4 regions of the Micromonospora sp. CA-240977 genome follow, and region 4 is predicted to be linked to each of the others. Evidence: riboswitches for the same ligand, from Rfam matches in the RefSeq annotation. Region 4 holds a riboswitch; each other region holds the start of a gene.
The links. Region 4 has a riboswitch for cyclic di-AMP ahead of ACQPWW_RS00420 (NlpC/P60 family protein). Riboswitches for the same ligand answer to the same signal wherever they lie in the genome.

Region 1 (5,083 bases), 1.8 Mb from region 4:
AGCTGCGGGGTGGGTGCGAAGACCATCACGTGCCCGCTCATCCGTCGTCGCCGCTCATGATGCCGCCCTTCAGCACGGTCGGGTGATTCCCCACGAACCGACCCTAATAGGGCAACTGGTGATGCGGCATCCCATCGCCCGGGCTGCGCCCCGACATCGGCGGCCGTCGGGCGTTGCCAGCCGGACATCGGTACGGGACGATCGTGCGACAAACGACGGTGGGAGACGCGTGCGCAGCAGCGATACCTTCAGCTACACCGTCCAGGCCCGGTGCTCGCCGGCCGAGGCAGCGGCGCTGCTCAGTGACCTGACCCGACAGGGCGAGCTGCATCCGCTGATTGTCCGGGTCCGCCAAGTGCCGCCCCGACCCGGCGCCCGGGCCAGCTACACGATCAACGACCGGCTGGTGGCCGGCCCGCTGCGCTTCCGGACCACGTACCACGCGGACGTGCTGATCAGCGAGGACGACGAGATCGTCATGGTGGCCCGCCAGTGGCCCGCCACGACGGTCCGCAACCACACGCGACTGCGCGCCGAGCCGGAGGGCCTGGTCCGGATCGACGTCGAGATCACCCTGACCGCGCCGACGCCGCTGTTCCGGTACGCGTTCCGCCAGGCACGGGCCGCTCACCTCGCCCTCGCCGCCCGTCTCGGCCCGGCCCTCGACCGCACCGGCGACTCCCCACCCCCGGCCTGACCGGCCCACACCCGCCGGCACCCGGCCCCCGTCCCGCCTTTGTGGCCCCAGCCCATGATCGTGCTCGATCGTGGATGTAGTGGCCTGCGGGCGCGAGGATGCCACTACATCCTGGTTCCAGCGCGATCACCGCGGCGCGGTCACGGCGGCGCGATCACCGCGGCGCGGTCACGGCAGCGCGGTCACGGCAGCGGTCACGGATTGCCGCCACGGCCGGCGCGGGCGGGTTGGGCGGCGGGACGTCGGCCCCACGGCTTGTACGTGGACAGCACCGTCGCGATGATCATCAGGCTGGTCGACACCGCGGGTGCGATCACCAGGTCGGCGCGGTCCCGGGCGGGGAGGGCGGCGCCCACCACGCCGGCGTGCCGCAGGTTCGGCGTGAGCAGGAACAGCACCAGCCCGACCATCACCGTGGTGAGCACGAGCTTGGCCACTACCCAGCGATAGCGCCACAGGCCCCACGGGGTGAGGAGCGCGCTGGCGACCCCGATCAGCCAGACCAGAACGCTCAGCGGCGCGAACAGCACAGTGCCGACCAGCGCCGTGACCGGGTAGACCACCGCCGGGTCGGCGCCGCGCTGCACGGCGATGCCCAGGGTGAGGAGCACGAGGTCGGCGCCGAGCCAGCCGAGCGAGGTGACCAGATGCAGGGTGAGGAGCCCTTTGCGGGCGGTGGGTGGGATCCGACGCATACCGCGATGCTGCCCGCGGACCCCGTCCGGGTCGTCCGACCGCCGACGACATCCGGGGTACGCCCGGCGACGTAGCCCGGCCGGGCGACCGCATCGCCGACTCCGGGGTGTCCCGTCGCGGGAAATGCCCCGGAGTCGGCGAACGCGAGTGGATCATCCCCGGAGCGATTCCGGGGACTGTCGGGTGGGTCAGTAGACCGACAGGTGGACGTGGTTGGTGTGGTCGGTGGACGGGGTGCCGCCCGCGCCGCTGTACGACTTCCACCCGCTGCTGGGCAGCCAGATCTGCCGGTACCAGATCACGTACAGCACGGCGAGCTGGTCGGCGTTGCGGATGAAGTACGCGGCCAGGTTGTTGCCGTACGTCTTGTCGCCGCCTGTGGCGTTGCCGCCGAAGCCGTCCTTCTGGGCGGCGAAGTCGCAGGCCCGGCCCTTGGGGTGTTCACCGGAGCCGCTGGGGCGGTGGCAGGAGACGTACCGGGTGAACCCGGCGGCCTTTGCCTGGTTGAGCGCGTGCAGGGTGCGCGGCGTGATGCAGCCGCTGGCGGGCGTGGGGTCGTTGACGCTGCACGATTCGGCTGGCCAGGAGCCGTCGGAGTTGCGGGGCGCCGCCTTCGCGTTGGCGGTGGAGGTGCCCCGGTTGGAGCCGCCGTCGGCGGTGGTCTGCGGCTTGGGGGTGGTGGCCACGGTCAGGGCCCGTTCGGCCTGGTCCTTGCGCTTGGCCATCACCGCGACCTGCTTGCGTTGTTCGATGATCTCGCCGTTCAGGGCGGCCCGGGTGCGACTGGCCTGGTCCTTGGTGGCAAGCAGATCGCGCAGCACCCGGTCCTCGTTGGCGGCCACCGCCTCCAGGGCGGCGGCCCGGTCCATGAAGCCCTCCGGGCTGCTGCTGTTGAGCAGCGCCGACACCGCGCCGAGCCGGCCTGTGCGGTACGCCACGCCGGCGATCTGGCCGACCTTGCCGTCGCGCTGGGCGAGTTCGACCTCGATGCCCTTCAGCTGGGTGGCGAGTTGTTGCTGTCGTTGCACGGAGGTGTCCAGAGCGCGTTTCGCGTCCAGGTAGCCCTTGCTGGCGGCCTCGAGTTGGGCGCGTAGCGAAGGGGTGCCGCCCTCTTCGTCGGAGTCGGGTGCGGCGGCGGCCCGGAGGCCGGTCGGGGGAGCGGCCGAGGCGGTGCCGGCCGGAAGCGCGACGCCGAGGGCGAACATCGCGACGATCAGGGCCGCCAGTCGGGCGGCGGGTGGTCGTGCTGGTGCCACTGCGCATGTCCTTCCGTCAGCCGCCGACCGGGTTAGCTGACGGGTTCGGGACGGAAGATCCCTACCGCTGACGCGGATGCACCCCAGGAACGTGGTTCCCCGGTTCGCCCAGGTGGGCGATTAGGCGGCGACCGCCACCGGCGCCTGGAGGGCGCCGCCTGGTGGAGGCCGGGACCGAGCTTACCGGTGCCGGTGGGGCTGGTGCAGCCGTTGTGACGGACGGTGCGTGCGTCGTCACGAGAAGCCTGTCACCACTCGATGGAGCCGCAGGCTCCGGAGGCGGCACCGGGTTCGATCTGCAACGTCGCGTGTTCGATCCGGAAGTCGTCGTGCAGCGCGGTGCGCGCCGCGGTCAGCACCGCGCCGACCTCCGCGCCGGGCGCCATGGTCAGGTGGGCGGAGGCCACCTCCATGCCCGAGGTGAGCGTCCAAACGTGCAGGTCGTGCACCTCGACCACCCCGGGGACGGCGGCCAGCCGGTCGTGCACGGCGGTCACCTGGAGGTGTTCCGGGGCGGCCTGCACCAGGATGCGGACGGCGGCACGGGCCAGCCGCCAGGTGCGGGGCAGGATGAACGCGCCGATGGCGACCGCGACGAGTGGGTCGGCCCACCACCAGTCGGTGACGGCGATGAGCAACGCCGCGCCGATCACGCCGAGCGAGCCGAGCAGGTCGCCGAGCACCTCCAGGTAGGCGCCCTGAAGGTTGATGCTCTCCCGGGCTCCGGCGCGGAGCAGGGCGAAGGCGGCGATGTTCGCGAGCAGGCCGAGCACCGCCACCGCGAGCATCGGACCGGCGATGACCTCGTGCGGGTCGCCGAAGCGGCGGATCGCCGCGATCACCACGTAGATCGCGACGCCGGAGAGCAGGACGGCGTTGGCCAGCGCGGCGAGGACCTCGAGTCGGTAGAGCCCGAAGGTGCGTTGCGGGTCGGCGGTGGCCCGCCGGGTCGCGGTGATGGCGGCGAGCGCCATCCCGATGCCGAGCACGTCGGTGAACATGTGCCCGGCGTCGGAGAGCAGGGCGAGCGAGCCGGTGTGCAGGGCGGCCACCGCCTCGACCACCATCAGGGTGGCGAGCAGCCCGAACGCCGCCCAGAGTCGGCCCCTGTGCTGGTGTGCGGCATTGGCGACCGACCCATGGTGGTGGTCATGACCTGCGCCCACGAGATCCACCTTCCGTCGCCGGTCGGGGCCCGGTCAAATGTATGCTCACATCGCTATGTATGCAAGTATGGGGCAGGCCACCGGCCCACCAGGCAGTTTGCTCCAGATCAGCCGGTTGGATCGATGGTGGTGAGTCGCTGCGTGGCCCGGGAGAGCGCCACGTACAGGGTGCGTACCCCCGCACCCGGATCGGCCCGGATCTCGCTCGGAGCGACGAGCACTACCCCGTCGTACTCCATGCCCTTGGCCTCCAGGCTGGTCACCACCTGTAGGCGCGGCGCGTCGAGCGCGTCGAGCCAACCGGCGACCTCGTCGCGGCGGGGGACCGGCGTGATCACCCCGACCGTGCCCTCCACCTCGGCCAGCAGCCCGGCGGCCGCGTTCACGACGGCGGTCGCCAACCCGGTCGCGGGCACCACGAGCTCGACCGGATCGACCCCGGTGGAGCGCACGGCGGTGGGCAACGGCAGGTCAGGGTAGAGCCGGCGGATCTCCGCCGCCGCCACCGCGAAGATCTCCGCCGAGTTGCGGTAGTTGGTGGTGAGGGTGAAGTCGTGTCGCTTCCGCCGGCCCAGCGCCTGGTCCCGGGCCCGGGTCAGCTCCTCGGGATCACCTGTCCACGCGGTCTGCGCGGGGTCACCCACCACCGTCCAGGAGGCCAGGTGGCCACGGCGCCCGACCATCCGCCACTGCATCGGCGAGACGTCCTGTGCCTCGTCCACCACCACGTGCGCGTAGTCCCGGTAGTCCTCCGGACGCTCCCGGGCCGCCGCCCGGGCCGCCCGCTGCCGCTCGCTGGCGGTGCTCAGCTCGCGTACGCCGCCAGCGAGCTGGAACGGGTCGCGGCGGGCCTTGGCCGGCTGCGCCGGCTTGCCGAGCAGGGCGTCCAACTCGTCGAGCAGCGCGATGTCGGCGATCGTCAACCCGTCCGAGTCCAGGTTCCGGTACGCGGCGCTGAGCAGTCGGATCTCCGCGGTGGAGAGGATCTGACCGGCGTACCGGCGCAGCCGTTCCGGCCGGGCCAGCCAACCGAGCACGTGCCGCGGGTGCAGCCGGGGCCACCACGCCTTGAGGAACTCCCGGAACTCGGCCCGCTCGGCGATCTCCGCCTCGAAGGTGCGTTGCTCCGGCAGTCGGATGCCCACTTCGCGGGCCTGCGCCCAGAGCGCGGCGAACACCCCGTCGAAGCCGGCCCGGCGCACCTCGTTGCGGCGGGCGCCGCGGTGCAGCGCGCGGTCCCGGATCCGGTCCAGCTCGGCCCGGTCCAG
Region 2 (5,083 bases), 2.3 Mb from region 4:
CCGCCGCCGCTACCTGGGTGACTTCCCCGCCGAGTCGTACGCCGACGCGTTCCTGACCGCCGCGCGCCGGGAACTGGCGACAACGGAGGACGCTGCGGCCGAGCGTGCTCCGCAGCTCTCCCCCCTGGCCTGACCCGGGCTGTCGGCCCAGGCCAGGGGCTGGACGACGGGCGCTCACCATCCGCTGCGACGCGCCGCGGAAAGCTCAGCGGTACGGGTCGAGCAGCGCCAGTACGGCGGCCGGGTCCTCCACGTGCGCGTTGTGCCCGAGACCGGGCAGCGTGGCGACCGGTACGCCGTACTCCTTGAGCTGTTCGTCGGTGACCATCGGGTCGTGCTCGCCGCGCGCCAGCACCACCGGCACGTCGGTGGCCGCGAGCAGCGCGACCAGGTCGGGCTCGCCGACGGCGAACGCGGTCGGGTCCATGGCCAGACGCCAGCGACCGTCGACCTGACGGAGGCCGGCGTCCACCACCGGATGGTCCGGCGGGAGCAGACCGGTCAGCCCGGAGACGCGCAGGTAGCGACGGGCCGCCTCGGTACGGCTGGCGAACCAGCTCACCGGGCGGGCGGCCAGCTCGGCGGCGCGTTCCAGCTCGGCGGGTGACCAGAGCGCCTTGATGCCCAACCCGACCACCGCGTCCACCGGCATCCCGGCGTCGCGCGCGGCCAACGCGAGGCCGACCACGCCACCCAGCGAGTGCCCGAGCACGACGAGCCGGTCGTCGGGGGCGAGGGCCTGCGCGATCCGCTGGGCGAAGCCGGCGAAGGAGTACGACGGCAGCGGCGACGCCCAGCCGTGACCGGCGAGGTCCGGTGCCAGCCACCGACCGGGCCAGTGTTGGGCGAGATGCGGCGCCCAGGGCAACCACACGTCACCGGTCGTCCCCATCCCGTGCAACAGCAGCAGGACCGGCCTTCGACCGGCGTGACCACCCGATTCATCCACCACGGCCGCAGTCTCCCACGGTTCCCGGCCCGGTACGAGAGTCGCCGACGGGGCGTACCCCGGACCGCCGTGGAAGACGCCACGGGCGCCGGCCCCTTGTGGGGGACGGCGCCCGTGGCGGTCCAGCGTGCCTGGGTCAGGCGGAGTAGCCCCGGCTGGCGATCCAGTTGGCCAGGTCGATTGTGGTGATCCAGTACGACGGGTCGGCCGGGTTCGCCGAGTCGGCGATGCGCACCGTGCGGCCGTTGTCCTTGTAACCAACCACGGCGATGTAGTGCCCGCCGCCGTAGGAGTGCCAGCCGCCGTCGGTGTCGGTGGCGTCGCCGACGACGTTGGCGACCACGCCCCGGCCGTCGGTGATGGCCTTGACGACGTCGGCCTGGAGGCGGTCCATCTGCGCCGGGCTGGGCGCGCCGGCGAACATCCGGGTCCGGTACGGGGAGCCCTTCACCTCGGCGTTGAGCACCCGGGTGGTGTCCTCGGCCGAGTTGGTGCCCATCTCGGTGGTGCCCAGCTCGGCGCCGAGCTCCTCCTGGGTGCGGTCGATCCCGGTGGCGCTGAGCGCGTTACGGGTGGCCGCCGGACCGCAGTTGTAGTACGTGTTCTGCGCCTCGTAGTCGTAGTCGAGCACCTTGGTCGCCGGCGGCTTCGGCCGCTCCGGCTTGCGGGTGAGGTCCGGGTTGGTGCTGGCCTTGGCGGCGGGCGAGGCGGCGCTGGTGGCCGGGGCGGCGGTCGGCGCGGAGCTGGCCAGGGGAGACGCGTCGTTGGCGGCGGCGATGTCGCTGCGCATCTCGGCGACAGTGGTCGCGGTGCGCTGGCCGGCCGGCGCGTCGTCGGCGGTGGTGAGCAGGGTGCCGGTGGTGGCGGCGATCACGAGGGCCGCGGCGGAGGCGGCGACGATCTGGTACGGGCGCTCGGTCGCGACGCGGCGGAGCTGACGCTTCAGTGTGTGCTTCACGGGGTCCTCCACGGATCGGGGGAGAGCGGCACACCGGGGGCCGGACCGGTATCCGGGCAGGCGCCAGCGCGCGGACGATGGTCCGCGGATGGTGAACCGCTCAGGGGAACGCCCGGCGTGGCCGGGCGGTTAGGCGATGACCCGGGGGGTCAGCTCACCGTCACTAGACGAATGAGCGGGGGCACCGCCGCGCCGTGGAGGCGAGGGAACAGCCGAGGGGTGGAAAGGTGCTGCACGAGGATGGAACTCCTTCCGACACCGCCTACCGGGTTAGCTGACGGATTCGGGCGGGAAGATCGCCCTACCGCGGGCCGTGGCTCGCGGATTCACCCCGGACTTGCTGATGGGTCCCCGGTTCGTTCATCACGATTGAGCGGGTCGGCGCGGCGTCGCCTCTTGCGATCGGTTACCGCACCGGACGGGACGACACTACTGGCCCGTTCACGCCCTGCCAAGCCAGGTTCACCTGCGTAAACCCCAATCGGCGCGGCAATTTCTGCGCGTTCTGCCGATGATGTGACTCGATGGGACAAGCGGTTACCGTGACGCCTGTGGGCGACAACCGGACAGGTCGCCGACAGTGCGGCCACAATTCCGGGAAAAATCGAGCCGAACGTGCCGGACGCCCGATTCCGCAATACGGTGACCCGGCTCACGTAACGGATCGGGCTCAACCCGCGCGGGCGGGACGCCAGCGTGCCACGACGGCGGGACGGGACACCCCGCGTACCAGCCGGCGGGCTGGCGTCCGGCTCGGCCGCAGCCGGGCCGCCGCCAAACCCGCCTCGTCGGCAAGGGTGCGCGCCGACTCGGCGGACAGTTCCGCGGCCCGCCAGGCGGTCCGCTCCGCTGCGGCGGCGGCCTGGTAGTCGACCCGTCTCGCGTCCCGGATCGACCGGCTGAGCAGCGCTTCCTGCTCGACCGGGTGCCGCCGGGGATCCCAGCCGCGCCGCCGCCCGAACACCTCGCTGAGCTGCGCCATGGTCAGGTCGCCCCGCCAGTACGCCGCCGTCGCCGCGCGGTGCAGGTAGCGCTCCCGGGCGGCGTACTCGGCCGGGGTGCGGGGGGTGTCCGGCGTGGGCAGCGCCCCGGACCCCGCGAAGCGGCGCGCGGCGGTGTCCGCCTCGTCGTACCGCGCCCAGGCGCGTTCCACCTCTTCCTGACTGATCAGCCAGGCATCGCGTCGCCGCTGGGCCGTCCTGGCCGCGCCGGCCGCCGCGACAGCCACCTCCTCGGCGTACCGGCGCAGGTCGACGACCTCGGCGGCGGCCACCTCGCGGGCGGTCGGCACGGCCGGGGACGGGTCGCCGGCGGGCCGGTCGCGTTCGGGCCGGGCGACCAGCACGGCGAGTACACCGAACGCCAGCAGGCACAGGGCCGACCAGATGGCAGCGGCCTGCGGTACCTCGGTTACGAACTGGTAGAAGACAACGGTCTCCATGGTCGGCACCTCGCGGAGGAAGCAGAGCGATGGGGAGCCCCGGCCGCCCGGCCACGGCGGGCCACGGGTCGGCGGGGTGCGGAGCTGGTGGGTCGACAGGGCGCGGCGACGGGACGCTTGTCCCGGGGGCTCAGCGCCCGGGTGGACCTCGGGGCGCCCGGCTGTGGGGGCCGTCGACGAGGGGCAGCCGGTCGGACCCGGTCACGCGCACCGGCAGCACGCCGGCCGCGAGGGCGCCCTGGCCGTCGGGGAGCGCCGGTTGCGCGTCGACCGACCAGGCTGGGAGTGCCTCCTCGGCGGCGCCCGCACTCGCCGCGGCGCTCAGGCCCGGCGCGGTGCTCAGGCTCGGCGCGGCGGTCGGGGTGGACGGTGGCGCGGCGGCCGAGACCGGGCCGGCGCCGAGCGCCAGGGCCGCGACGACGGCGAGGCTGGTCAGCACCCGGGTCGCCCAGCGCGCCACCCACCACAGCGGACAGGTGAACGCGACCGGGAGCACGTCCCCACGCTACCGTCGTGCCGACCCGGGCGCATCGACCACGGGCGTGTCGGCGCGCGCCGCGCCGACCCCGTTGACCAGCGTGGACGGTGTCAGCGCGTGTCCGCGTACGTTGATCGACTGTCGGGCTGGTCGGGCCCGCCGGCCTCGGTTCGGGCCCCGACGCCGCCGGCCTCGGGGGCGGTGTTGCCGGTGGCCCGGGTTCCGGGCGTGCGTTGTACGGGGACGGACGCCGGTCGGGCCGGACGGCGCGGCGCGAGCCGGCGCATCATCGGGGTTTCGACGTAGCGGTGCAGCAGCCCGGCGAGGAGCAGGGTCACCAGCAGGAAACCGAGCACCACGGCCGGGCCGCGCCATCCCTCGAAGCCGGTCCCCCAGTCGCCGGTGAAGCGCAGCACGCTCGTCATCACCAGCACGTGGACCAGGTAGAAGGCGAAGGAGACCTCGCCGAGCCAGACCAGCGGCCGGGACCGCCACGGCGACCACCGGTCCCGCACGTCCGCGTCCGCGGCGGCGGTGATCACCAGCAGGTACGCGACCGCGAGCAGCGTGGTCCACAGCTCTGCGGGAATCCACTGCGCGGCAGCCGCCCAGACGCCCACGAAGATGACGCTGGCCCAGGTCAGCCCGGGGCCCCGCCAGAGACCCCGGCGCATCAACTCGGCCGCCACCGCGCCCAACCAGAACTCCAGCGACCGGACCGGCGGGAAGATCTGGGTGAACCACCACCGGCTCACCTCCGGCACCAGGTGCTGGGCCGGCCAGAGCGCGAGGATCAGCAGGGGCATCGCGACGATCAGCGCCCAGAGCAGTTTCGGCCGGGCGCGGCGCAGCAGCGGCAGCACCAGCGGCAGGCAGAGATAGAAGAAGAACTCGCAGGAGAGCGACCAGCTCACCGTGTTGATGCTGTAGAACCAGCCCGGTCGGGGGTCCCAGGCCTGCAACAACAGCAGGTTCTCCAGCGCGGCCGCCGGCAGGACCGGGTCGGCGAACCACCAGGCGACCAGCAACGTCGCCCCCCACAACACCAGGTGGTTGGGGTAGATCTTGGCAACCCGTCGCCGCCAGAAGGTACGCCGGGAGTCGCCCGTCCGGGCCGACCAGACCAGCACGAACCCGCTGAGGACGAAGAAGAACTGCACCCCGGACAGGCCGAGGCTGAACAGCTTGTCGACAACGGCCTTGTAGTCCGGCTCGGCGATGATCCGCATGGTGCCCGCGTGGAACCCGAAGACCAGC
Region 3 (5,083 bases), 490 kb from region 4:
GTGCGGGGATGAGTCGTCCTGGAACTCCCGGCGGGCAGCCGGGTCCGCAGCGGACCGGCGACCGGGCGGCCGCGGCCAGCGTGCCGGCCCAGGCGTACGCCGAGTTGACCGCCGGTAACCGGCGCTTCGTCAGCGGCGCTCCACGCCACCCCAACCAGGACGCCGGACACCGGGCCGCAGTGGCCGACGGGCAGCACCCGTTCGCGGTGATCGTCGGCTGCTCCGACTCCCGCCTGGCCGCCGAGATCATCTTTGACCGGGGGCTGGGTGACCTGTTCGTGGTCCGTACGGCCGGGCACACCACCGGTCCGGAGGTGCTCGGCAGCGTGGAGTACGCGGTGACCGTCCTCGGCACCCCGCTGGTGGTGGTGCTCGGCCACGACTCGTGCGGGGCGGTGCAGGCGGCGCGGGAGTCCTCCGCGACCGGCACCCCGCCTCCCGGGCACCTGGGGGCGGTGGTCGACGCCGTGCTGCCCAGTCTGCGCCGGGCCGAGGCCGAGGGTGTGGACGACATCGACGGCATCGTCGACATCCACATCGCACAGACCGTCGAGACGCTGCTCCGGCAGTCGCCAGTGCTGGCCGCCGAGGTGGCGCAGGGGCGGTGCGCGGTGGTGGGTGTGTCGTACCGGCTCGCCGCCGGAGTGGCGCGCCCGGTGGCCGCCGTGCCGGCCGGCTTCGCGACGCTCGACGTGCCGACCGGGTCGGCTGACCCGGCCGCCGCCGCCTGACACGACGAGGGCCGCTCCGCGCGACGCGGAACGGCCCTCGGCGGAAGACGCCGCGGATCAGAGCATCGACATGTGCACGTGGTCGGTGTGGTTCGACGGCCCGCTGTACGACTTCCAGCCGGTTGCCGGGAACCAGATCTGCCGGTTCCAGATCACGTAGTAGATGCCCAGCCGGTCGGCGTTGCGGATGAGGAACGCGGCGACGTTGTTGCCGTACGTCCGGGTGTCCTCGTTGTGCCAGGGTGAGAAGCCGCTCTTCTGTAGCGACCAGTCGCAGGCGCGGCCCTTCGGGTGCTCGTACGGTCCACCGTTGCGGTGACAGCCGACGAACCGGGTGAAGCCGGCCCTCCTGACCTCCTTGTACGCGTGCAGCGTGCGCGGCGTGACGCAGCCGGACGTGGTGGGGTCGTCCTCGCTGCAGGACTGCGCCTTCCAGTCGCCGTCGGCGGTGCGGCCCGGCCCGATCCGGGCGACCGGCGAGGTGGCGTCCACCAGACCGCCGGTGAAGCCCTTGCCGCCGACCAGGGCGAGCGCCTTGTCTGCCTCGCTCTTGCGCTTGGCCATCACGGCGGTCTGCTTCTGCTGTTCCCGGACCTCGGTGTCGAGGGCCAACTTGGCCTGCTCGGCACGGGCCTTCACGGTGTTGACCTCGGCGAGCTTGTTCTCGTTCACCATGTTGATTTCGTCGAGCATCGCGGCGCGCTGGACGAACGTGTCCGGAGCGTCGCTTTCGAGCAGCATCGCGAGCGCGCCGATCCGACCGGTGCGGTACGACTGGGCGGCGATCTGCCCGACCTGTGGCGCCAGCGCGTCCAGGTCGGCCTTGGCCCGGTCCACCTCCAGCGCCAACTCCAACTGCCGCTTCTTGGACTTGTCCAGTTTGGACTTGGCGGCGGAGTAGTCGCGGTTCACCTGCTCGATGACGTCGTTGAGCATCTTGGGCTCGTCGGCCTCCTCGTGCCCGGACGGTGTGGGGGTCGTCGGGGCGGCGTGGGCCGGGAGGGGCCCGGCGAGCACGGTCAGTGCGGCGATCACGGCCACCACGGGTGTCAACCAGCGGCGTAGGGGTGCCGTCACAATGTTCCCTTCCCTCGACCGCCGACCGGGTTAGCTGACGGGTTCGGGGCGGAAGTGGCCCCTACCGCTGACGCGGATTCACCCCACACACCTGGGTCCCCGGCTCGCCGGTTGGCGATTGGGCGGTGGCACCGCAGGCGCCGCTTCGCGCCTTCATCGGTAACCGGCAGCGAGGTTACCCGAGAGTCGACTGGGTGAGCTACGCCTGGATGCCGACCAAAAGTGTCATTTCGCCATAGCGGTGTGTGACCAGTGACGCGGTTCTCAGGGGGAAGACCCGATCTGGTCACGCTGAGGAGTGTCACCATGCCGTTTCCGTGCTCCTGTTCGACTCCGGCCACCCGTCGGTGGCGGTGGATGGGGGCCGGGTCCGCGTCTGGTCCGGCTCGTCGGGTCGCCCCGTCCGTGGTGCGTTGAGGGCGGCCAGTGCCTCCGCCCGGTCCGCCCGGGGGCGCGGCCGGGCGGCGGCGTCGCCCGGCGGCGTGGCTTCGGCGCGCCCGGCCGCGGTGACGATCGCGGCCAGCCCGGTGGTCAGTGGCACGGCGGCGATCAGCCCGAGGGTGGCGACCGCGCTGCGGACGATCTCCTGCGCGAGGAACTCGCTGGTGAGGATCTGCCCGATCGGCCGCGAGTCGGCGGTGAGCAGGAGCAACAGGGGCAGCGACGCGCCCGCGTACGCCAGCACGATGGTGTTGACGGTGGAGGCGATGTGCGCCCGGCCGACGCGGGTCGCCGCGCGGTACAGCTGCATGCGGGTCAGCCCGGGATTCGCGTTCGCCAGCTCGGTGACGGTGGCCGCCTGGGTGACAGTCACGTCGTCGAGCACCCCGAGCGAACCGATGATGATCCCGGCGAGCAGCAGGCCGTGCAGGTCCACGTCACCCTGGAACATCGACAGTGTCGTCGCGTCCTCGCTGCCGAAGCCGGTGAGGTGGGTTGCCGCCGTGGCGATGGTGGCGAGCACGCCGGTCAGCACCAGGCTGCCCAGGGTGCCGAGCACCGCGACCGAGGTCTGCGCGCTGACGCCGTGGGTCAGATAGAGCACCACGAACATGATCAGAGCGGCGCCGACCACCGCCACCAGGAGCGGTGATTTGCCGGCGCCGATGCCCGGCAGCACGAAGGTGAGCAGGATGGCGAAGCTGGCTGCCAACCCGGCGAGCGCGGCCAGCCCCCGCCATCGGCCGAACGCGACGATCGCGGCAGCGAAGATCACCGCCAGCCACACCATCGGGGTGCCGCGCTGGTGCTCGGCGATGTTCCAGTTGCTGATTGTGGGATCGGTCGGGTCGGTCAACTGGACCAGGATGACCTCGTCGCCGACGTCCACCCGGGGCGCACCGGGTCCGTCGGGCACCGGTGTCTGGACCTGCTGGCCGGTGGCGGGCCCGTCGTCCACCCGGACGTCGACGGTGCCGCACGGCCCGGCGCCGACCCTGGGTGTGCCCTCGGGGCTCGACGGCAGCGGCGGGCACGGCTCGGTCACCACCCGGGTCACCGTGCCGGCGTAGCGCGGCACGTCCGCTCCGCCGTCGGTCCGCGGTGCTCCTCCGCGCGGCCAGAGCAGCGCCGCGGCGAGCACTGTGGCGACGAAGAGGGGCACCACCGTCATGACGAGGATCCGTCGCACCCGGGGCGGGGCGGACGGAGCGGGACGGGCGTGGTCGGAACCCAAGTCGAGACTCCCAACGATCCGGTGCGGGATACGGGCCAGCGTGCCGGTCGGTTCAGCGATGCCGTGGAAACACGGCGGAACGCGCGATGGTTCGCTCACCGAGGACCGCCCGATCACGGACGGTCAGTGTCCAGCCCGGCCGGCCGGAGGCGACGCCACGTCGCGGCGACGCCGGTGCCCGACCGCGCAGCGGTAGCTGGAGGGCCATCGGGGAGATGCTAGCCAGCCTGTTCCGGGCTCGCAGGTCGGGACGGAGTGTCGAGCGCCGAACCGCCCGCGCGATGGTCACCGGGCGGGCATGTTGGAGCCATGCCCGCTCAGTCATCCGCCGACCCCGACCACCGGCGCCACGCCGCGCCCCCGCCGCACGACAGGCACGCCGGGCACGATCCGGAGATGTTCCGCCGTCGTTTCTGGGTCTGCCTGGTGCTGACCATCCCGGTGGTCCTGACCAGCCACCTCGTGTCGGATCAGCTGGGCCTGGACGACGGCGTCCCGGGCCGTACCTGGGTGGGGCCGGTGCTCGGCTCGGTGGTGTTCTGGTGGGGTGGCTGGCCGTTCCTGGTCGGTGCGGTCCGCGAGGTGCGGGACCGGACGCCGGGCATGATGCTGCTTGTCGCGATGGCGATCACTGTCGCCTACAGCGCGTCGCTGGCCACCAGTGCCGGCGCGTTCGACCTGGACTTCTGGTGGGAGTTGGCGGCGCTTGTCACCATCATGCTGCTCGGGCACTGGCAGGAGATGAAGGCCATCGGGCAGGCCCACGGCGCGCTCTCGGCGCTGGCCGCGCTGCTGCCGGACGAGACCGAGCGGGTGACCGCGGACGGGCGGGTCGAACCGGTGTCGGCCGGCGAGCTGCGGGTCGGCGACGTGGTGCTGGTCCGCCCGGGGGCTCGGGTGCCGGCGGACGGAGGCATCGTCGACGGCCGGGCCGAGCTGGACGAATCGATGATCACCGGCGAGTCGCGCCCGATTGCCCGCGCGGTTGGCGACCGGGTGGTGGCGGGCACCGTCGCCACCGACTCGGCGATCAGGGTCCGGGTCGAGGCACTGGGTGAGCAGACGGCGCTCGCCGGCATCCAGCGCATGGTCGCCCAGGCGCAGCGCGCCGGTGGACGGGCCCAACTGCTCGCCGACCGGTTCGCCGCCGCGTTGTTCTACGTGGCGAGCGGCACCGCGGTGCTGACCGTGCTGGTCTGGACGGCGCTGGGCCAGCCCGACGAGGCGGTGGTCCGCGCGGTGACCGTCCTGGTGATCGCCTGCCCGCACGCGCTCGGCCTGGCCATCCCGCTGGTCGTCGCGCTCTCCACGGCGCTGGCCGCGCGATCCGGGATCCTGGTGAAGGACCGGCTGGCGCTGGAGCGGATGCGGACCGTCGGCGCGGTGCTCTTCGACAAGACCGGCACCCTGACCCGGGGCGAGCACGTCGTCACCGACGTGGCGACGGCGCCGGGCGTCGAGCGGGACGAGGTGCTGCGCATCGCCGCCGGGGTGGAGTCGGACAGCGAGCATCCGCTGGCCCGCGCGATAGTCGCGGCTGCCGGGCCCGGCGGTCCGGCCCCGGCGGTCGGGTTCCGGTCCCTGCCGGGCCGGGGGGTGC
Region 4 (5,083 bases):
CAGGTCGACGTACATGATGCGGTGGCCGAACTGGATCTGCGCGTACCGGTTCTTGCCGCGGATCACCGTCCAGTCACCTGGTGAGGAGCCGTCGATGGTGCTGGCCCGGTAGTACTCGCCCGGCAGCACCGCGCCGACGGCGTACCGCTGCCCGGCGGCCAGCGTGTACTGCAGTGGCGAGATCGTCTGGTAGGGCACTCCGGCCGGATAGGCCGCCTGCTCCGGGTAGGCCCGCCCGTAGACCGGGATGGTGGCCCGGCCGGGTTTCGGGGTGGCCACCAGGCCGACGGTCCAACTGGCGGTGGGCGCGGACGCCGGGTTGTGGAACCAGGCCCGTTGCCCGAGGTACCAGATCGCCGTCCAGTCACCCTGCCGACCGGCCAGCGCGTACGTCTGGCCGGCGGAGGCACGGGCGCCGTGGTCCGACACCTCCATGGTGTTCGGGCTGCCGTCCGGGCGGAGCGCGATGTCGTTGACAAGTGGCGCGTCCGCGGCCGGAGCGGAGCGCAGCACCACCGCCGAGGAGCCGCGTGGCGCGCACGGCACACCGGCGGTGACGCAGCCGACGAACGCCGGCTGGTTGGTGGCGAAGTCCGGGTCGATCCGGACCAGACCGGTGGCCGGGGTGCCGGTGTCCAACCGGGGCGCGTGCAGCAGCTCGAAGTAGTGGGTCCAGTCCCAGTACGGGCCGGTGTCCCAGTGCATCCCACTGACGTTCGCGGCGATGGTGCCGGGCACGTTGTCGTGGCCGATGATGTGCTGGCGGTCCAGCGGGACGCCCAGCCGCAGCGCGAGGTGCCGGACCAGCTTCGCCGAGGTCCGGTACATCGCCTCGGTGTACCAGGTGCCCTGCGCCGCGAAGCCCTCGTGCTCCAGCCCGACCGCCTTGGCGTTGACGTACCAGTTGCCGGCGTGCCAGGCGACATCCTTGGTCCGGACGTGCTGGGCGACGTGCCCGTCCACCGAACGCAGCGTGTAGTGCCAGCTCACGTAGGTCGGGTCCTGGACGAGTTGCAGGGTGGTGGCCCAGCTTCCCTCGGTGTCGTGGATGACGATGTACTCGATCTTCTGCCGGGCCGGCCGGTCGGACAGGTCGTGGTTGCCGTAGTCCCCTTCGCCGAACGCCGCGTAGGGCGCCGGGATCCACTCGCAGGAGATGGTCCGGGGGCATTCCAGCCCGTCCGGGCGGGCGAGTCGGCGCAGACCCAGTCGGTCCAGCCAGGAGCGCTCCGGACGGATCGCGCGGGCCGGCAGCGTGATCCGCTGGCCGTCGTCGGTCACCCGCGACTCGCCGGCGCCGATGGTGGTGAAGACCTCGTCGGCGAAGGCCGCCGCGGCGTCGGCGCTGTCCGCGCCGGCGTAACGGGCCACCGCGCCGTACCAGGTGGCCGGGTCGGTGCCGGCGCCGACCGGCGCGCCCAACTCCCGCTGGTACGAGGCCAGCAGCGCCGCCCCGCCCCGGATGTTGACGTCCGCGTCGGTGCGCAGCGCGTCGGGGGCCGCGCCGGTCAGGGCGGCGGCGGCATCCACTGTCTGCAACGCGGCGGCGGGTGGCGCCGGGTCCTCGGCCGGCCGGGGCGCGGGTGCCAGCGCGGTACGGGAGTCGTCGCCGCGCGGGTCCTCGGTGCCGGTGTCGTGGTGGCCCCCCACGGGCAGCGCGGCCACGTGTCGGGCGTCGGTCAGGTGCATGGGTCCGTAACCGCCGCTGGTGCTGGGTGTGCCGGCGTTGCTGTCCCAGCGGGACTCCAGGTAGGAGACGCCGAGCAGCACGTCGGTCGGTACGCCGTACTCGGCCGCCGCGGCGGCGTACTGCTGCTGGCGGTCGGCGGCGGGTGCGGCGGCGGCGTAGGTGGGTGGTGGGACCGCGGTCGCGGCGGCGACCACGGCGACGGCGAGCAGTGCGCGCCGGCCGGCGAGCAGGGTTGGATGGTGCATCGAACCCCCTAGATTTTCGCGGGTGAAGATGAGGCCACCTTCGCGCCGGCCGGGAGCCCGCGTCAATACCTTTCCATGTGTCGACTCGTCGGGAAAGAAATCTTCACGTACGGTCGGTGACCCTCTCCGATCGGTACGGAGTGTCACGGCCGCACGGGTTGCGGAGTGGTAACAAGCGTCTCTACTCTGGTCATTCGTCGGCCCGATAGCAGCTCCACCCAGCCCGGGTGGTAACGGACCGACACCGCCGAGTCGTTTCCAAACGAACCGGGGACCCATGTCCCTCGGGGTGAATCCGCAGCCACTGCGGTAGGGCGCCGACTTCCCGCCCGAACCCGTCAGCTAACCCGGTAGGCGGTCAGGAAGAAGGAGTACGGAACCCCGGTGGCACTCCATGCCCCGCGGCCGTCGTCCGAGCGGTCGGCACCAGCCGGCCCGATGTCGATCGCGCCGCGCCCACGCTGGTCCCGCTTCACCACCGCGCTCGCCGCACTGGCCGGCGTCGCCGTCGTCCTGACCGGCAGCGCCACGGCGGCCCACGCCGACCCGTCCGTCGCCGAGATCGAGCGCCAGATCGACGCCGACTGGAACAAACTCGAACCGATCATCGAGCAGCACAACGCGACCCGGATCGACCTCGCCGCCAAGCGCAGGCAGGCCCAGGCGCTGGCCGCCCGGATCGCCCCGCTGGAGCGTCAGGTCGACGCCGCGATGGACAAGGTCAGCGCTCTGGCCGTGCGCGCCTACAAGGGCGAGACCGTGCTGACCGTCAACGCGGTGCTGGGCAGCCAGTCACCCAGCGAGGTGGTCGGCCAACTCGAGATACTCGACCGCTTCGCGCACAACCAGCAGCAGGACATCCGCGAGGTGGCCGACCTGCGCGACGAGCTGGCCAGCCAGAAGGCGCCGCTCGACGAGATGGTGGCCCAGCTGACCCGCACCGAGGCTCAGCTGGCGGCGAAGAAGAAGCAGATCAACGAGGAGATCGACAAGCTGCAGAAGCTGCGCCTCAAGGTGTACGGCAGCGGTGGCGGCGGTCCGTTGCGCCCGGCGCCCTGCCCCGGCAGCTACCCCGGCGGCGCCGCCGGCACGGCTGTCAAGTTCGCCTGCGCGCAGATCGGCAAGCCCTACGTCTGGGGTGCCGAGGGCCCGAACTCGTACGACTGCTCCGGGCTGATGCTGGCCGCCTGGGCGAAGGCCGGGGTGTCCCTGCCGCACAACGCCGCCGCGCAGAGCCGCGCCACCAAGAACGTCAGCAGGGCCGACCTACGCCCCGGCGACCTGGTCTTCTACTACAGCGACATCCACCACGTCGGCATGTACGTCGGCGGCGGCTGGGTGGTGCACGCCTCGCAGGCCGGTCAACCGATCAAGATGAAGAAGGTCGACGACGGCCCGATCCACAGCTACGGCCGTCCAGGCTGATCGAGAGAGCTGACCGAAGGGCCCGCCGCGACGAGTCGCGACGGGCCCTCGTCGTCACGGGGTCAGCGGGTGGGCCAGGTGCGCCAGTGCTGCCAGGCGCGGCTCGGTGTCGGCCCCCGCTGCCCCTGGTAGCGCGAGCCGTAGACCGCCGACCCGTACGGGTGCTCGGCCGGCGAGGAGAGCCGGAAGATGCAGAGCTGCCCGATCCTCATGCCCGGCCAGAGGGTGATCGGCAGGTTCGCCACGTTCGAGAGTTCCAGCGTGACGTGACCGGAGAAGCCGGGGTCGATGAAGCCGGCGGTGGAGTGCGTGAGCAGCCCGAGCCGGCCCAGTGAGCTCTTGCCCTCCAGTCGGCCGGCGAGCTGGTCGCCAAGCGAGATGACCTCGAGCGTCGAGGCGAGCACGAACTCCCCGGGGTGCAGCACGAACGGCTCCCCGTCGGGCACCTCGACCGCCGAGGTCAGGTCGTCCTGCTGCATCGCCGGGTCGATGTGGGTGTAGAGGTGATTGTTGAAGACCCGGAACAGTCGGTCCAGTCGCACGTCGATGCTGGAGGGTTGGACCAGGGTGGGCTCGAACGGCTCCAGGCCCAGCGTGCCGGCCTTGATCTCGGAGACCAGGTCGCGGTCGGAGAGCAGCATCGGACCACCATAGCCGCGCCGCCGAAAGTGCCCGGATTCGGTGCCGGTGACCAGCGCGTCGAGGTCGCTGCTCGTACATTTGTTCGATAGAATGCTGGCATGGCTTCCTGGTCCGAATTCGCCGCCGACGAGCCCCGACTCGCCGACGGGATCCGCGTTCTCCTCCAGCAGTACGGGCCGGGCTTCGGCTACCTGGCCACCGTCCGCGCCGACGGCGGGCCCCGCGTCCATCCGGTCTCCCCGGTGATCACCGACGAGGGTCTGTTCTGCTTCATCATCGACTCCCCGAAGCGCCGTGACCTCGAGCGCGACGGCCGCTACGCGCTGCACTCGTTCCCTCCGGAGGAGAGCGACGACGAGGCGTACGTGGCGGGGCGCGCCCGTCCGGTGACCGATCCGGCGCGAGTCGCCAGGTTGGCGCAGGGCGCTCGCGCGGAGCCGCTGGTCGACTGGCAACTGTTCGAGTTCACCGTCGACGTGGCGATGCTGACGCGCCGCGAGCAGCACACCGCTGGCATTCCGGGCCTCGCGCCGGCCCGGCCGGCCGTTCGGGTCTGGCTCGACCCACGGGCCCCGTCGGCGGCGGCTGCCGCGCCGGTCGCCGTACCGCAGACCCGCCCAACCCGCCGCAGCCGTGACGTCCAGTGCACGGCCGCCTGACCACGGCCCAGCGACCATCGGTGCCGGCTCTGTACTGACGGAGCCGGCACCGCTGGTGAGCCCTCGACCGCCGCTGGCACCGACCCGTCCCTGCCGGCGCGGACAGGTGGCGGGCGGGGGTGCCTGGGTGCACAGGCTCGGCGACTCGGGTACAGTGGTGCCGCTTGCGGGTGTAGTTCAATGGCAGAACATCAGCTTCCCAAGCTGACAGTGCGGGTTCGATTCCCGTCACCCGCTCCACGCACGGAAGCCCTGGTCAGGACCGATGGTCCCGCCGGGGCTTCCGTAGTTTCAGAGGGCTGAAACAGGGTGGTGTGCCATTAGCCCGTCCCGTCGTCCTCGGCGACCGGTCGCGTCCGACGCCTGCTCGGCTTGAGGCTTCCCTAGGATCCGCGCTCTGCGACGGCGGGCCTGCCGGGAGT

Region 1: another riboswitch for cyclic di-AMP. It lies ahead of ACQPWW_RS26365 (coiled-coil domain-containing protein); the one in region 4 lies ahead of ACQPWW_RS00420 (NlpC/P60 family protein).
Region 2: another riboswitch for cyclic di-AMP. It lies ahead of ACQPWW_RS11095 (C39 family peptidase); the one in region 4 lies ahead of ACQPWW_RS00420 (NlpC/P60 family protein).
Region 3: another riboswitch for cyclic di-AMP. It lies ahead of ACQPWW_RS02805 (coiled-coil domain-containing protein); the one in region 4 lies ahead of ACQPWW_RS00420 (NlpC/P60 family protein).

The regions. Positions count from the first base shown of each region.
Region 1 is NZ_CP192055.1:5,849,326-5,854,408, reverse strand. It holds gene ACQPWW_RS26380 (PfkB family carbohydrate kinase) at 1-41, opposite strand, end outside; gene ACQPWW_RS26375 (SRPBCC family protein) at 230-697, shown strand; gene ACQPWW_RS26370 (hypothetical protein) at 892-1,392, opposite strand; gene ACQPWW_RS26365 (coiled-coil domain-containing protein) at 1,582-2,649, opposite strand; cyclic di-AMP (ydaO/yuaA leader) riboswitch at 2,655-2,786, opposite strand; gene ACQPWW_RS26360 (cation diffusion facilitator family transporter) at 2,898-3,815, opposite strand; gene ACQPWW_RS26355 (HelD family protein) at 3,923-5,083, opposite strand, start outside.
Region 2 is NZ_CP192055.1:2,392,047-2,397,129, reverse strand. It holds gene ACQPWW_RS11105 (CDP-glycerol glycerophosphotransferase family protein) at 1-133, shown strand, start outside; gene ACQPWW_RS11100 (alpha/beta fold hydrolase) at 206-952, opposite strand; gene ACQPWW_RS11095 (C39 family peptidase) at 1,086-1,907, opposite strand; cyclic di-AMP (ydaO/yuaA leader) riboswitch at 2,152-2,293, opposite strand; gene ACQPWW_RS11090 (hypothetical protein) at 2,578-3,348, opposite strand; gene ACQPWW_RS11085 (hypothetical protein) at 3,479-3,844, opposite strand; gene ACQPWW_RS11080 (acyltransferase family protein) at 3,937-5,083, opposite strand, start outside.
Region 3 is NZ_CP192055.1:576,855-581,937, forward strand. It holds gene ACQPWW_RS02800 (carbonic anhydrase) at 9-731, shown strand; gene ACQPWW_RS02805 (coiled-coil domain-containing protein) at 789-1,808, opposite strand; cyclic di-AMP (ydaO/yuaA leader) riboswitch at 1,813-1,943, opposite strand; gene ACQPWW_RS02810 (YibE/F family protein) at 2,110-3,483, opposite strand; gene ACQPWW_RS02815 (copper-translocating P-type ATPase) at 3,793-5,083, shown strand, end outside.
Region 4 is NZ_CP192055.1:85,003-90,085, forward strand. It holds gene ACQPWW_RS00415 (N-acetylmuramoyl-L-alanine amidase) at 1-1,935, opposite strand, end outside; cyclic di-AMP (ydaO/yuaA leader) riboswitch at 2,171-2,306, shown strand; gene ACQPWW_RS00420 (NlpC/P60 family protein) at 2,374-3,360, shown strand; gene dcd (dCTP deaminase) at 3,423-4,001, opposite strand; gene ACQPWW_RS00430 (pyridoxamine 5'-phosphate oxidase family protein) at 4,101-4,661, shown strand; tRNA gene ACQPWW_RS00435 (tRNA-Gly) at 4,828-4,901, shown strand.